3 regions of the Bacillus mesophilum genome follow, and region 2 is predicted to be linked to each of the others. Evidence: riboswitches for the same ligand, from Rfam matches in the RefSeq annotation. Region 2 holds a riboswitch; each other region holds the start of a gene.
The links. A riboswitch is a leader RNA that binds a small molecule or an ion and turns the genes downstream of it on or off. The one in region 2 is predicted to bind cyclic di-GMP.
Positions count from the first base shown of each region.

Region 1: it holds a riboswitch for cyclic di-GMP, as region 2 does, so the genes downstream of both, sinI (DNA-binding anti-repressor SinI) here and F7732_RS10630 (hypothetical protein) in region 2, are expected to answer to the same signal.
Region 3: it holds a riboswitch for cyclic di-GMP, as region 2 does, so the genes downstream of both, F7732_RS17815 (response regulator) here and F7732_RS10630 (hypothetical protein) in region 2, are expected to answer to the same signal.

Region 1 is NZ_WBOT01000004.1:325,426-329,665, reverse strand. It holds gene treR (trehalose operon repressor) at 1-302, opposite strand, end outside; gene mnmH (tRNA 2-selenouridine(34) synthase MnmH) at 506-1,573, shown strand; gene F7732_RS14765 (helix-turn-helix domain-containing protein) at 1,745-2,068, shown strand; gene sinI (DNA-binding anti-repressor SinI) at 2,198-2,335, opposite strand; cyclic di-GMP riboswitch class I at 2,375-2,518, opposite strand; gene F7732_RS14755 (PHD finger domain-containing protein) at 2,625-2,864, opposite strand; gene F7732_RS14750 (DUF5658 family protein) at 2,925-3,224, opposite strand; gene F7732_RS14745 (TasA family protein) at 3,249-3,812, opposite strand; gene F7732_RS14740 (TasA family protein) at 3,840-4,240, opposite strand, start outside.
Region 2 is NZ_WBOT01000003.1:170,944-175,183, forward strand. It holds gene trhO (oxygen-dependent tRNA uridine(34) hydroxylase TrhO) at 1-459, shown strand, start outside; partial or broken gene F7732_RS23445 (methyl-accepting chemotaxis protein) at 505-1,041, opposite strand; cyclic di-GMP riboswitch class I at 1,634-1,747, shown strand; gene F7732_RS10630 (hypothetical protein) at 1,837-2,067, shown strand; gene F7732_RS10635 (penicillin-binding transpeptidase domain-containing protein) at 2,297-4,240, shown strand, end outside.
Region 3 is NZ_WBOT01000006.1:215,011-219,250, forward strand. It holds gene F7732_RS17795 (YrvL family regulatory protein) at 1-25, shown strand, start outside; gene F7732_RS17800 (EamA family transporter) at 323-1,231, shown strand; gene F7732_RS17805 (GNAT family N-acetyltransferase) at 1,307-1,768, shown strand; gene F7732_RS17810 (SOS response-associated peptidase) at 1,827-2,501, shown strand; cyclic di-GMP riboswitch class I at 2,617-2,703, shown strand; gene F7732_RS17815 (response regulator) at 2,737-3,099, shown strand; gene F7732_RS17820 (hypothetical protein) at 3,457-3,735, shown strand; gene F7732_RS17825 (DUF3231 family protein) at 3,911-4,240, shown strand, end outside.

The DNA.
Region 1 (4,240 bases), on a different contig from region 2:
AATTCCGCGACAATAGTTTCAGCCTGCTGACCCATTGTACCTGTCAGCTCTTTAAAACTGACTAACCCAGAAATCGGAAACTGCAGCTTCTTCAAATCAAGTACAATAGAGCCTTTTCCGCGAATTTTTTGGATATAGCCATTTTGTGCAAGCAAATTCAAAGCCTTGCGGATCGTCTCTCTTGAAGTAGAATACAAATCAGTCAGATCATTTTCAGACGGTAATATGGAATGAACAGGATATTCTTCCTGATGAATTTTCTCTACCAGATCTTCATAAATCATTAAATATTTATTTTTCACAAGAATCACCACAATAAAAGAGTATAATCAGATTGTAAGATGTTAGCTAACATCCATGAATAAGAGCCAGATGCACAGCTTCGAAACGTTCTTCTATTTTCAGTCTCCCTGTTTCCCTGCTATAGTATCCGTAAGTATCTTATATTTCTTAAGCTAACACCACATTCATATTGTGCACTAGAAACCTATTGGAGGCAATGAAAATGAAAGAAATGAGTGTTGAACAATTACTGAAATTAGACAGAGCCGTTCCGGTCGATGTCCGCTCTCCAATTGAATTCCGTGAATTTAACATACCAGGAGCCGTTAACATCCCTTTATTTACGGATGAAGAACGGGCAGAAATCGGCACATTGTATAAACAGACCAGCGGTGATGCAGCACGCTGGCGCGCAATGGAAATCGTTTCTCCTAAAATTCCTCAGCTATTAAAACAAATCAAATCCATTAAAGATAAAGGCAATGAACCTGTGATCTACTGTTGGCGCGGCGGTACTCGCAGTAAATCAGTCGCAACTTTTCTGCAATTTGCCGGACTCCCCATGCCTCGTTTGATTGGCGGATATCGTGCTTATCGTCAATATATTTTAGAGAAACTGCCGAGTATGCTGAAGAAAAAAGCAATTGTTTTACACGGTTTAACAGGCAGCGGCAAGACAGAAGTACTTAGCCGACTAAGTGAGCAAGGCATGCCCGTCATTGATTTAGAGCTTATCGCGCGTCATCGAGGCTCAATCTTTGGCAGTTTTGGCCAGGAAAATCCACATAATCAAAAGATGTTCGATGCATTGCTTTTTCAAACATTGCATACCATACAGGAGTCACCATTTGTCATTATGGAGGCTGAAAGCAAAAGAATCGGAAAAGCTGTCCAGCCTGAGGAGTTAATTCATCTAAAAAAAGAAGGCATTCACATTCAATTGGATTGTTCAATGGAGCAGCGAGTGAACCGTTTGTCCACTGAATATGTGAAACCATATATACAAGAAGAATGGTTTAATGTTAAATTAGAGGAATCCTTTATCTTAGTCAAAAAAAGGCTAAGAGACAAAGAAGCCATCGCGCTTATCGAGGATGCACTGCTGCAAAAGGATTATCGACGTTTTATTCAGCTGCTTCTGGAAACATACTACGATCCTCGTTATACATTTAAACTTAATGAATATGATGGTCCGTTTTACTATATAAACTCAGATCATATCGATAAAGCAGTTGAAGAAATTGCAGACATTTATAAAAAAGAAGAAGAAAAAGAAAAAATGCTAAATTAGGAATAAAGACCTAAAAACAAGCAATAAAAAGATTAAATTTTTGTGAAATTTTGGCGAAATTTATGATACTATAATATAGAAATTATTGAACAAATTGTTCGTAATATGGAACTGGTAAGGAATTTTCTGATATGATGAACTTACCAATGTTGATAAGGTGTGTGAGATTGAATGATTGGAGATCGAGTGAAACAGCTCCGAATGGAAAAAAAATTATCCTTATCTGAGCTTGCTGAACAAGCAGGAGTTGCAAAATCTTATTTGAGTTCTCTGGAAAGAAACCTCCAAACGAACCCTTCAATCCAGTTTCTGGAAAAAGTTGCTGGCGTACTAGATGTTCCAGTTGATCATTTAATACATGAGCAAATTAATAAAGATGAGCTTGATTCTGAGTGGATGAAAATTGTAAAAGAAGCCATGGAATCAGGAGTATCAAAGGAACAGTTTCGTGAATTTCTCGATTTCAATAAATGGCGAACAACACAAAATAAATAACCAGCTTCAGACTTGGTCAATCATTGATTGAGATACATTTCTAGCAGACTCTGCAGCAAAAAAAAGCAACAAACTTAGGCGTGATACTATATGTATCACGCCTCATTCATTCCGACTGTCTTCCTCATTTTAAACCTTCTCCACTTCTTTTTCTAAATGACATTGAAGAAAAGCTCTGATTTCCGCTTGTTCCAGCCCCATATTCTTGGCTTCGGTAATCAACTGGATCCATTCAGCATCAACGACTTCACGATTATTACTCATCATCTCGATCACTCTTTTTCCCCCCAAAATACGTATCGTATCCTAGGCAATCCGGCCATCATAGTATCTTCTCCAGGCGGTGTGTATGACAGTAAAACTTCCTTACATCGGTAATGACGCCCAATATTATACGTTAGATCCGTGACTTTGCGTCCTTGCCTTTCAGCAAGTTTGCCTTTTCTTCAAAGTATTTCCTCACTATCTATCATACTATATCCTTTTGTTAATGTTTGTCACTTTTTGTACATTATTTTATTTTTTTCTATATTTTTCAGAATATCGGTAAAGTAATTTAAATAATAAGATTAATAGATTTACTTACCTCTGAAACAGCAGGCTGATAAGGAGTGTCCTTTTCAATTTTCTTTTTTTGTTCTTTTACTTTATAGGAAACATTTACTCTTTCCTGTGTCATAGCATTAAAAAAAGGCTGGCTGGTCAGATCATTTCCGCAAACCGGACAGAGCCAATCCCCCTGTTCACTGCTGCTGAAGGATGGACGCTGACAGCGATCACAATTTTTCTGATACATAAAGCACCTCTTCTCGAAGAAATTCTTCTATCATCCTATTCACTTACAAAGGCATTCATGTTAAAGCACAAATGGAATAATCCAAAGACTGTGCAGAACACAAACACCTGTATACAAAATCACAGCAAACATCGCCAGCTTTCTAATTCCTTTTCCATCCGGAACAGCCCCAGTGAAATTCAATCCATACAAAATCACCGAAAGGGCAACCTTTAGTATAAGAAACCAATGAGGTCCTGCCTCATAAATAGCATCCATTAAAGGGTTGGCTTCTGTGATCATGTTGTGTTGAAGACCGAGATAGGTTACAGCACCGTCGAGTAAATTTAAAAGCGCAAGATAATACAGTATGACTTTCATCTAATCACCGTAATTTCTAAAAAATCATCTAGATGATCCAGCTTCTTGGTTTGCTTTAAATGTCCATTTAAGCTCTAAGGCATCTCCTTGGTATATATTCTGATCCTGCCCATTATCAATAAATTTAAACTGAACTGTAAATTTCGTTGCGTTTCTTGCACCTGCTGGCATATTTTCCAAAACTTGAACTGGATTATTCGTTAAGTTGGCTAAGCTCTCTGTAAATATCACTTGTTCTTTGCCTGATACATTATATAAATATTGAACGATAATATGCTCACCAAAATCTTCCCCATTGTTATCGCCCTTTTTATCGTATACTTCGTATTCAGACTGCAGAAGAATATCTTTAATATTTAATGAACCAGCATTCTTTAATTCAAAAGCACGAAATGCATAATCACCTGGTTTGAGATTATCAATCTTGATAATATTTTCTTTGTTAATCTCTAAATCTAATGTACCGGCAGCAAAAAAGCTCTCTGCAGTTTCCTGATCGCTAAAGTAAGCAAATGTTCCTCCTGCAACCAGGCTAAGTCCTAATGCAGATGATAAGACACCAGCAGCTAATTTCTTTTTTATATTCAAGTCTCTTTCCCCCATATCATTTCGCGTCTAACCTGCATTGCGAATTTTTCTAATATAAATAAGTAAAAGGAAACCTCCACCGATAGTTGCAAGCAGACCTGCTATGAGTATGTTGTAATGATTCGTTGCCGTATTTGGAAGTGTATTTACAACTTCTGGACTTACAACAATATCTTCCGCCGGTTGTTCATCATCAGGTAGGGTTGGATTTGGATTGTTAACTGGATCGGCAGGATTTGGGTTCGTTGGATTTGGATTTCCGCCTGGATCAGTCGGATCTGGGTTCTCTCCAGGGTTCGTTGGATCTGGATTTTCTCCCGGATCAGTCGGGTCTGGATCCTCTCCTGGATCGGTTGGATCTGGGTCTTCTCCTGGATCAGTCGGATCTGGGTCCTCTCCAGGGTCGGTTGGATCTGGATCTTCTCCTG
Region 2 (4,240 bases):
CGTGAAAATAAAGAATTGCTTGGAGATAAGAAAATTGTTACGTATTGCACAGGCGGAATCCGCTGTGAAAAATTCTCAGGCTGGCTGTTGAAAGAAGGCTTTAAAGACGTTGCTCAGCTTCATGGCGGCATCGTCACATACGGCCAAGATCCAGAAGTCCAAGGTGAGCTTTGGGATGGGCAGCTGTATGTATTCGATGAAAGAATTGGCGTACCTGTCAATCAGAAAGAGCATGTGGTCGTCGGCCGCGATTATTTTTCAGGCGAACCTTGTGAGCGTTATGTGAACTGTGCAAACCCTGCCTGCAACAAAAAAATCTTATGCTCTGAAGAAAATGAGCATAAATATATGCGCAGCTGCTCAGATGAATGCCGTACAAACCCGAGCAACCGCTATATTATTCAGCACGAATTGAGCGAGGAAGAAGTACAGAATCGTTTAGAAAAAATCGAAGCGTAAAACATGAATAAGAAGGGGCATTCAGATTGGATGCCCTTTTTCCTGCTATTCTTTATTGGAAAGCTGATTAATAACCTTTTCAAGCTTTTCGTCTACAACACTTGCATCATCTATATGCTGCTTCAGCAAAGCATTTACTTCATCAAAAATATGTTTCGTCTTGCTGATTTCGTCTGCTGTTTCCTGAGATTGATGTGTCTGCTTGCCGATTTGCTGAATGACTTCACCAACCTCTTTTTGTACTGCAGTAATGATGCTGCTGATGGAATCAATCGCTGTAGTTGAACCGCTGCTGATCTTCATTCCTTCTTGAATGAGATTGGAGCTTTGCAGGGTTGATTGCAGAGTTGCCCCAATATCCTGCTGAATGTTTTTAGTCAAACTGCTAATATTTGCTGTGCTCTCAGCTGTATTTTCCGCCAGTTTCCTAACTTCCTCTGCAACAACAGCAAACCCTTTCCCTTGTTCTCCTGCACGAGCAGCTTCTATCGAAGCATTCAAGGCAAGCAGATTGGTTTGATCAGCAATCTCTTTAATTACTTTTACAATCATTTCAATTTCCTTCGATCGCTCATTGAGCTGCTCCATTTTACGGGAATTTTCCTCTAATTGAGCGCCAAGCTGCTTCATCAGTTCTTCGGATTTTAAGATAGAAGCTCTCCCATCGTTTGAACGCGATACCATTTCCCCGGCAGAATGAATGAGAACCTCTCCTTTTTGTGAGAGGTCTTTTGAATTTAGAACGGAGTCTTCACTTAATGACTTAACATGATCAAAATGAGTTTTAATGCTGCCAACTAATGAGCCAAGTGTATGATGCTGTCCATTTACCAATTCGTGCTGATGCAGGGTGTGCTGTAAGTCATGGAGAAACTCGGAAATAGTCAGTTGCAGTGCGACTTCTTTAAATGCCATTTCTTCCTCAACTTGCTTTCGAATGGAATCTTCTAACTCTTTCCGATCTAACTCTAGCATTTTTGTTTTTTTCTTTCCTATCAGCAGCATGTAATTACCCCAATCCCTATGATTTTTGGTCGTCTTTTCTATTATATCGCCACTATTTCCTATCAATTGTGCTTCATATCACTCATTTTTAAATATTTCCGGGGAAATTGTTGAAGATGGTTGAAAGTTGTTGAAATAATGAGAATAAAGACTTAAGATAAAAGTAACAGATGTTTAAAGGCAAACTTATTGAAAAATAAGGACGCAAAGCCGCGAATCTAAGGTCTGATTGACATTCTCTACCTTTGGCATGGAAGTAATGACGATTAGTCTTGCTGCCGAAAAGAAGAGGTGTCTCTAATTATATTGGACTATGATGGTCGGGCTGCCAGCATGAACGGGTGTTAAAAAAATAGACAAGGAGAGAGGACGATGGAGGTATTATTTGGAACAGTAGCTTACTTTGAACAGGAAATTCGGCGTCATGTTTTAAAGGAAGAGAAAAATAAAATTGTTCAGATTGCCGAAAATCTGGAATTAGACCTTAAGTTTAACTTCGTTTGCCATGAAGACTTAAGAAAAGAATGCCTGCAAAATCTTTCACAGGCTTCAAAAAAACTGCTTCAAGCCACGGATCAAAAGCTAGAAAAGATTCCCTGCTAGAAACGTAAATTTACTGAACTTATACTTTGCTCTATTTTTCATTAATAAGAATGCCATTAGCGCATATATATAATAGCTGAACTTGCCCAGACATCTAGTATTTGCCTGTGCAGGTTCAGCTTTTTTCATTAGTGAAAACTTTTCATCATACGTTCATTTTCAGAATGAGCAACTTGTAGAAATTTGTCTAATGAGAATGATAAAATAGAATACAGTAGGAGGGGGATTCATGAGAAAAAGATGGTTACTGGCTGCTTCTTTCCTTATTTTTATCGTTTTAGCAGGCTGTTCAAAAGAACCTATGCCTCAAGATCAGTTTTCGCAATATATTAAACATTGGAATAACCAAGAATTTACCGAGATGTATCGTTTACTCTCTGCAAAAGCAAAGGAAACCATATCAGAGGATGACTTTGTAGATCGATATGAAAAAGTGTATAAAGACCTGCAAATCTCTGAAGTAGAGGTTACATCGAATGCAGACGAAGAACAGGAATTTGCGGAAGCAAGCGCAGCACTTCCCTTTTATGCATCTATGAATAGTGCTGCAGGAAAAATAGAATTTACACATGATGCAACACTTATAAAGGAAGAGCATGAGGATGAGGTAAATTGGTTTGTAGAATGGGATACAACGCTTATTTTCCCGGAGCTCGGTGCTAATGACAAAATAAACTATACATCTATCCCGGCCCAGCGCGGTGATATAATTGATCGCACCGGCGATATGCTTGCTTTTAATGGCACACTATATGAAATCGGCATCGTGCCAGAGGAAATGGGAAATACTGAGGAAACAACCATTAAAGGACTGTCTCAGAGCTTAGGAATTTCCGAGGAGAGTATTGAAAATGCCCTGAATGCTGATTGGGTGCAACCTGGTCATTTTGTACCGATCAAAAGGGTTTCCCCTGATAATGAAAGGCTTCTAAATGAAGTATTTTCTCTGCCTGGTGTTTTAAAACAGGATGTGAAAGGCAGAGTCTATCCAGCTGGTGAATCAGCAGCACATTTGATTGGGTATGTTGGTCCCATTACTGCTGAGGAACTGGAAAAAAATGAAGGCAAAGGCTATTCCAGTACAGATCTAGTCGGAAAAAGGGGTCTTGAACAAGTACTGGAAGAGCGGCTAAAAGGAACAAACGGGATTAAAATCAGTATTACGAAAGAAGACGAATCAGAGATAGTGCTGGCGGAGAAGCCGGTTGAAAATGGAGAAAAGATTCAGCTGACAATTGATTTAACTGTTCAAGAGGATCTATATGAGGAATTGAAGGGCAGTGCCGGCACTGCATCCGCCATTGACCCAGTTACAGGTGCGACAATGGCGTTAGTAAGCAGTCCAAGCTTTGACCCAAATGCTGCTTCATTAGGTTTAACAGCACAAGAGTGGAAGACGCTCGAAGAAAATGAGCAGCAACCACTCCTTAATCGTTTCAGCCATAACTATGTGCCAGGTTCAGTTATGAAGCCAATCACAGGAGCAGTTGGCCTTGAAGAGGGAGTCACCACAGCAGGCGAAACAAAGAATATTAAAGGCCTGCGCTGGCAAAAGGACACCTCATGGGGAAGTTATCGAGTCACACGGGTAAAGGATCCGGGTTCACCAGTCAATTTCGACCAGGCTATGATGTACTCTGACAACATTTATTTTGCTCAAGAAGCATTGCAGTTAGGCAAGGATTCTTTCATGGAAGGTTTAAAAGCATTCGGCTTTGAAGAAGAAATTCCATATGTGTATCCGCTTCAATCTTCACATACGGGCAATATGGACACTGAAATAAAACTGGCTGATTCCGGTTATGGCCAAGGAGAAGTGGAAATGAATATCCTCCACCTTGCTGCCAGCTACACACCATTCATAAATAAAGGTTCACTCATTAAGCCGGTACTGCTAGAAAGCGAAGAAAAAAATCAAGTTTGGAAAGAAAATATCATTAGTGAAGAAACCGTAGCTGTAATGAATTCGGCTTTACGAAAAGTCATCCAAGAGCCAGGCGGAACAGGCCGTGCTGCGAAAATGGATGATTACCCGCTCGCCGGAAAAACCGGCACAGCCGAGCTTAAGTTAAATGTAGGCATGAAAGGTCAGGAAAATGGGATGTTTGTTGCCTACAATCCAGATTCGCCAAAGCTGCTCATTGCCATGATGATTGAAAGTGTAGAAGACGCA
Region 3 (4,240 bases), on a different contig from region 2:
GGCACTTGATAGTCTTGATGATTAAAAAAACTTGCCGATTGGCAAGTCATAAAAGGAAACAGACAGACGGTTTGCTACATTTACTAAAATCAACGTTTGCGTTGATCCTTTCCTCTGTGTTCCTTTTTATACTTTCTAAGTATAAAAAAGTTCATAACCACTTGAATTAATGTTTAAATTGCGCTATGATTTTTAACGGTAATTTCATACTAAAATTTTTTGTATGTGGATTTTTCTAGAGGCTACTCTACTTTTCGCCACACAATTGTCTATTTGGGCAATTGTGTGGCTTTTTTATTTTACTGGAAAGAAGGAGATTTATATGAAAAGCTGGCATTATGCTTTACTCGTTTTCCTGGGAGGCTGCAGCTTCGGTATCCTGTCTACATTTGTTAAACTTGCCTATGCAGCAGGCTTTACGATGCCGCAAGTGTCTGGGAGCCAAGTATTCTGTGGCACAGTCATCATCTGGTCTATCGCGTTATTTGCAAAAAAAATAAAAATCACCATGCTTCAAGCAGGTAAAATCCTGGGGGCTGGCATACCGACCGGATTGACAGGCGTTTTTTATTATCAATGCCTTCAGACAGTTAACGCTTCACTCGCTATTATTTTCTTATTCCAATTTATCTGGATTGGCACATTAATTGAATGGGTCGTTTATAAACGGAAACCTTCAAAATTAAAAGTTATATCTATCATTATTTTGCTTGCAGGATCGCTTTTGGCTGCTGGACTAATCTCAGGTAACATTCAGTCTATTTCAGGGGAAGGCGCCATGTGGGGACTGTTATCTGCCGTGACATTCTCATTATTCATCTTTCTTAGCGGAGTTGTAGGTAAGGAATTGCCTGCCATTCAGAAAAGTGCTTTATTGGCGACAGGCAGCATGATTACCGTATTTATTTTATTTCCACCGCTCTTTTTATTTGATGCACCCGTTTTGTTCAGTTTAGCTCCATATGGACTTTTACTAGGCATATTTGGGGTCGTACTGCCGCCGCTGCTATTTTCTATTGGCATGCCGCATGTAGGACCAGGTCTGGGAACTATTTTAACGGCATCAGAACTGCCCGTTGCTGTTGTATTATCTGCAGCCGTCTTATCAGAACATGTCGGTGTCCTGCAATGGACGGGTGTATTAATCATCTTAGCCGGAATTATGATCGGCAATAAAAGCAGTATACAGCCCAAAATCATACAGCCATATGAACTAAACAGCCAGGGTTGATAACCTTGGCTGTTTTTTTAAAGGAGATTCATCCAAGTTCGTAGAATTATTTTTTCAATGAGAAAGGAGAATACAATGCAAATCAGACTTGCTGAAGCAGACGATATCCAACAGTTAATTCAAATGAGATGGGACTTCACTATTGAACATGATGAAAGCAAAAAAAGTACATCCTTCCAGGAATTTGAGACTGAATGCCGCTCCTTTTTAGAAAGAGCACTCCTCAATCAGCAGTGGTTTATTTGGATTGCAGAGGAGCAGGGAAAAATTCTTTCTCATATTTATATTGAATGCATCCACAAGGTTCCCCGTCCAGGGAGAATCACTTACCCTTTCGCCTACATGACGAATGTATATACACTTCCAGAATATCGGCAAAAGGGGATTGGCAGCAAACTTTTACATGTTATCCATGATTGGACCAAGGAAAACAAATATGAATTTGTTCTTGTTTGGCCAAGTGATGAAGCCATCGAATTTTACAAAAGAAGTGGGTATGAAGTTCTTACGGAACCTTTGATTTATTATCCTAAATAAAAAAGCATCCGTAAACAAATGTAGCTATTCTATTTAAAGACCAGGAGTGTGGAAATAGATGTGCGGAAGATTCACCTTATTTACTGATTATGAGGAAATAATCGATCGCTTTGATATCGAAGCGGCCATTGATGAAGAACAATACATACGCAGCTATAATATTGCGCCATCTCAGGAAGTGCTGGCTGTCATTAACGACGGAGAGAAAAATCGGCTGGGCTATTTAAAATGGGGTCTTATTCCTCCCTGGGCAAAAAATTCGAAAATCGGCAATAAAATGACGAACGCCCGCGGAGAAACCCTGACAGAGAAACAAAGCTTTCGAGCTGCTTATGAAAAGCGCCGCTGCCTCATTATTGCTGATTCCTTTTATGAATGGAAAAAAACGAGCACAACAAAAGTACCGATGAGAATAAAATTAAAATCAGATACCCTCTTTGGCATGTGCGGCCTCTGGGAACGCTGGATTTCTGCTGAAGGAGCACCCGTTTATTCATGCACAATTATTACAACAGCCTCCAACCCGTTTATGAGAGAGATTCATGAACGCATGCCTGTGATCCTTAATCCTGAGGATGAAAAAACATGGCTAAACCCAAACAACAGGAATACCAGTGAACTAAACAAACTCCTTGTCCCCTTTGATGAAAACCACATGGATGCTTTTGAAGTTTCGGATAAAGTAAACTCTCCTAAGAATAATACCATTGAAGTTACTCATGCTCTTTGCTGATTTTTCAAGGCTGTCGAAAGACGCCTTTTTTTATTTAAACTGAATGCAAATCTTTTCAAATATTCATAATAAGAAAAAAGTCGCAAATTGTCGAAATAGTAATCACGTGCTAAAATACCTATAACGGCAAATTTTACGAAAGTAAAAGACGCAAAGCCACGGACCTAAGGCATAGATTTGCTAAGGCAGCCGGGTTACCAAGATGACTGATCTTGTAAAAAAGGAGTAAAGAGAAATGATGCATTATAAAGTATTAATTGCTGACGACTCAATGTTTATGCGCCAGCTGCTTAAAAAAGCAATCTCAAGTGACCGCTACACTGTCATTGGAGAAGCTGCAAATGGAAAAGAAGCCATTAAGTTATTTAAAAGGATGTCACCTGATATTGTCTTGCTTGACTTAACAATGGATGGGATTAATGGAATGACTGCTTTAAAAGAAATTAGACGGATTGATTCCCGCGCAAATGTAATTATTTGCTCAGCGATGGGCCAATCGAAAATAATCATTGAAGCTCTTCAAAATGGAGCAAAAGACTTTATCGTCAAGCCCTTTTTTAACGAACTTCTGCCAGCATTAGATAAAGTGATTAAATAAGTTTTTAGCTCTGGAATAAAGCGTTGACAATTAATAGGAAAATAGAAAACGGATTAACCGGGGTGGCTATTGATCATATTCAACTGACATTTAACCATTTGAATGATTATATACGTTTTCAGCATATCACTTACTTTGTCGGAAAACCGTAGTTACTTAACTGAAAAGAAAAAGAACCTGAAGAGTCTGAGAGGACTCTTTTTTTATCGCAATTTACAAAACCGATACAATTCAACTTTGATTTTTATGGTAAAATTTACATATTACTATTTTCGAGGTGATTATATGACTTATTTCTTTAACTTTCTTCTAGCCATTTTTCTTACTGCTTCATCATATTTTATTGGAAGCATACTTTTGAAAAATAGTATCACGATATTAGCGGCTATTATTATTGGAGCTTCCGTCGTATCATTAGGTTCCATAACCGAAAAGCTTGGAGCACCGATTTGGTTAATTATACTCGTTCCATTTCCAGTTGGCATGACCCTGCTCTACTTATTTCTGAAAGAACCTTTTCATATCTGGCTCATCACCTATATGACAACATTGGCATTATATACGGTTATTCATGTCATTATGAGTTACTTTTTTAAATTCAATTCGCTGATTCCAGCTTGGAAACTGAGAGTATAACTGGTAAAAGGAAATAGAATCTTCGAAGAGACATCTGCTTGCTATATATAAGAATAAAAGCACTAAGGTTTGCAAATACAGAAAAGTATATTAAATTTTTATGATAAAGGAAGCAACAGGCATAAATAAAAATCCATCGGTAATCCTAACAAAAAATGTACAAAAGGGGATTACGATGGATTTAAATCCAATGGATATTTTAAAGCCTATTCAATTAAGTTCAGAATCATTAAGTGAAAATGAACCTTTAACAGCTGTTGAAATGGGGAAGCTTTGGGCTACCTATACAGGAAACAGTATGTCTCGGCAGATCCTCACTTATTTTCGTCACCATTGTGACGATGAACATATTAAAATTCTGCTGGAGAATGGAATTGCTTTGACAACAGATTTCATGGAGCGGATTGAATATTTTTTTAAGAAAAGTCATTTCCCGATCCCGAAAGGATTTTCAGAACAGGACGTTAACTATGGTGCTCCAAGGCTTTATGATGATACATTTTAT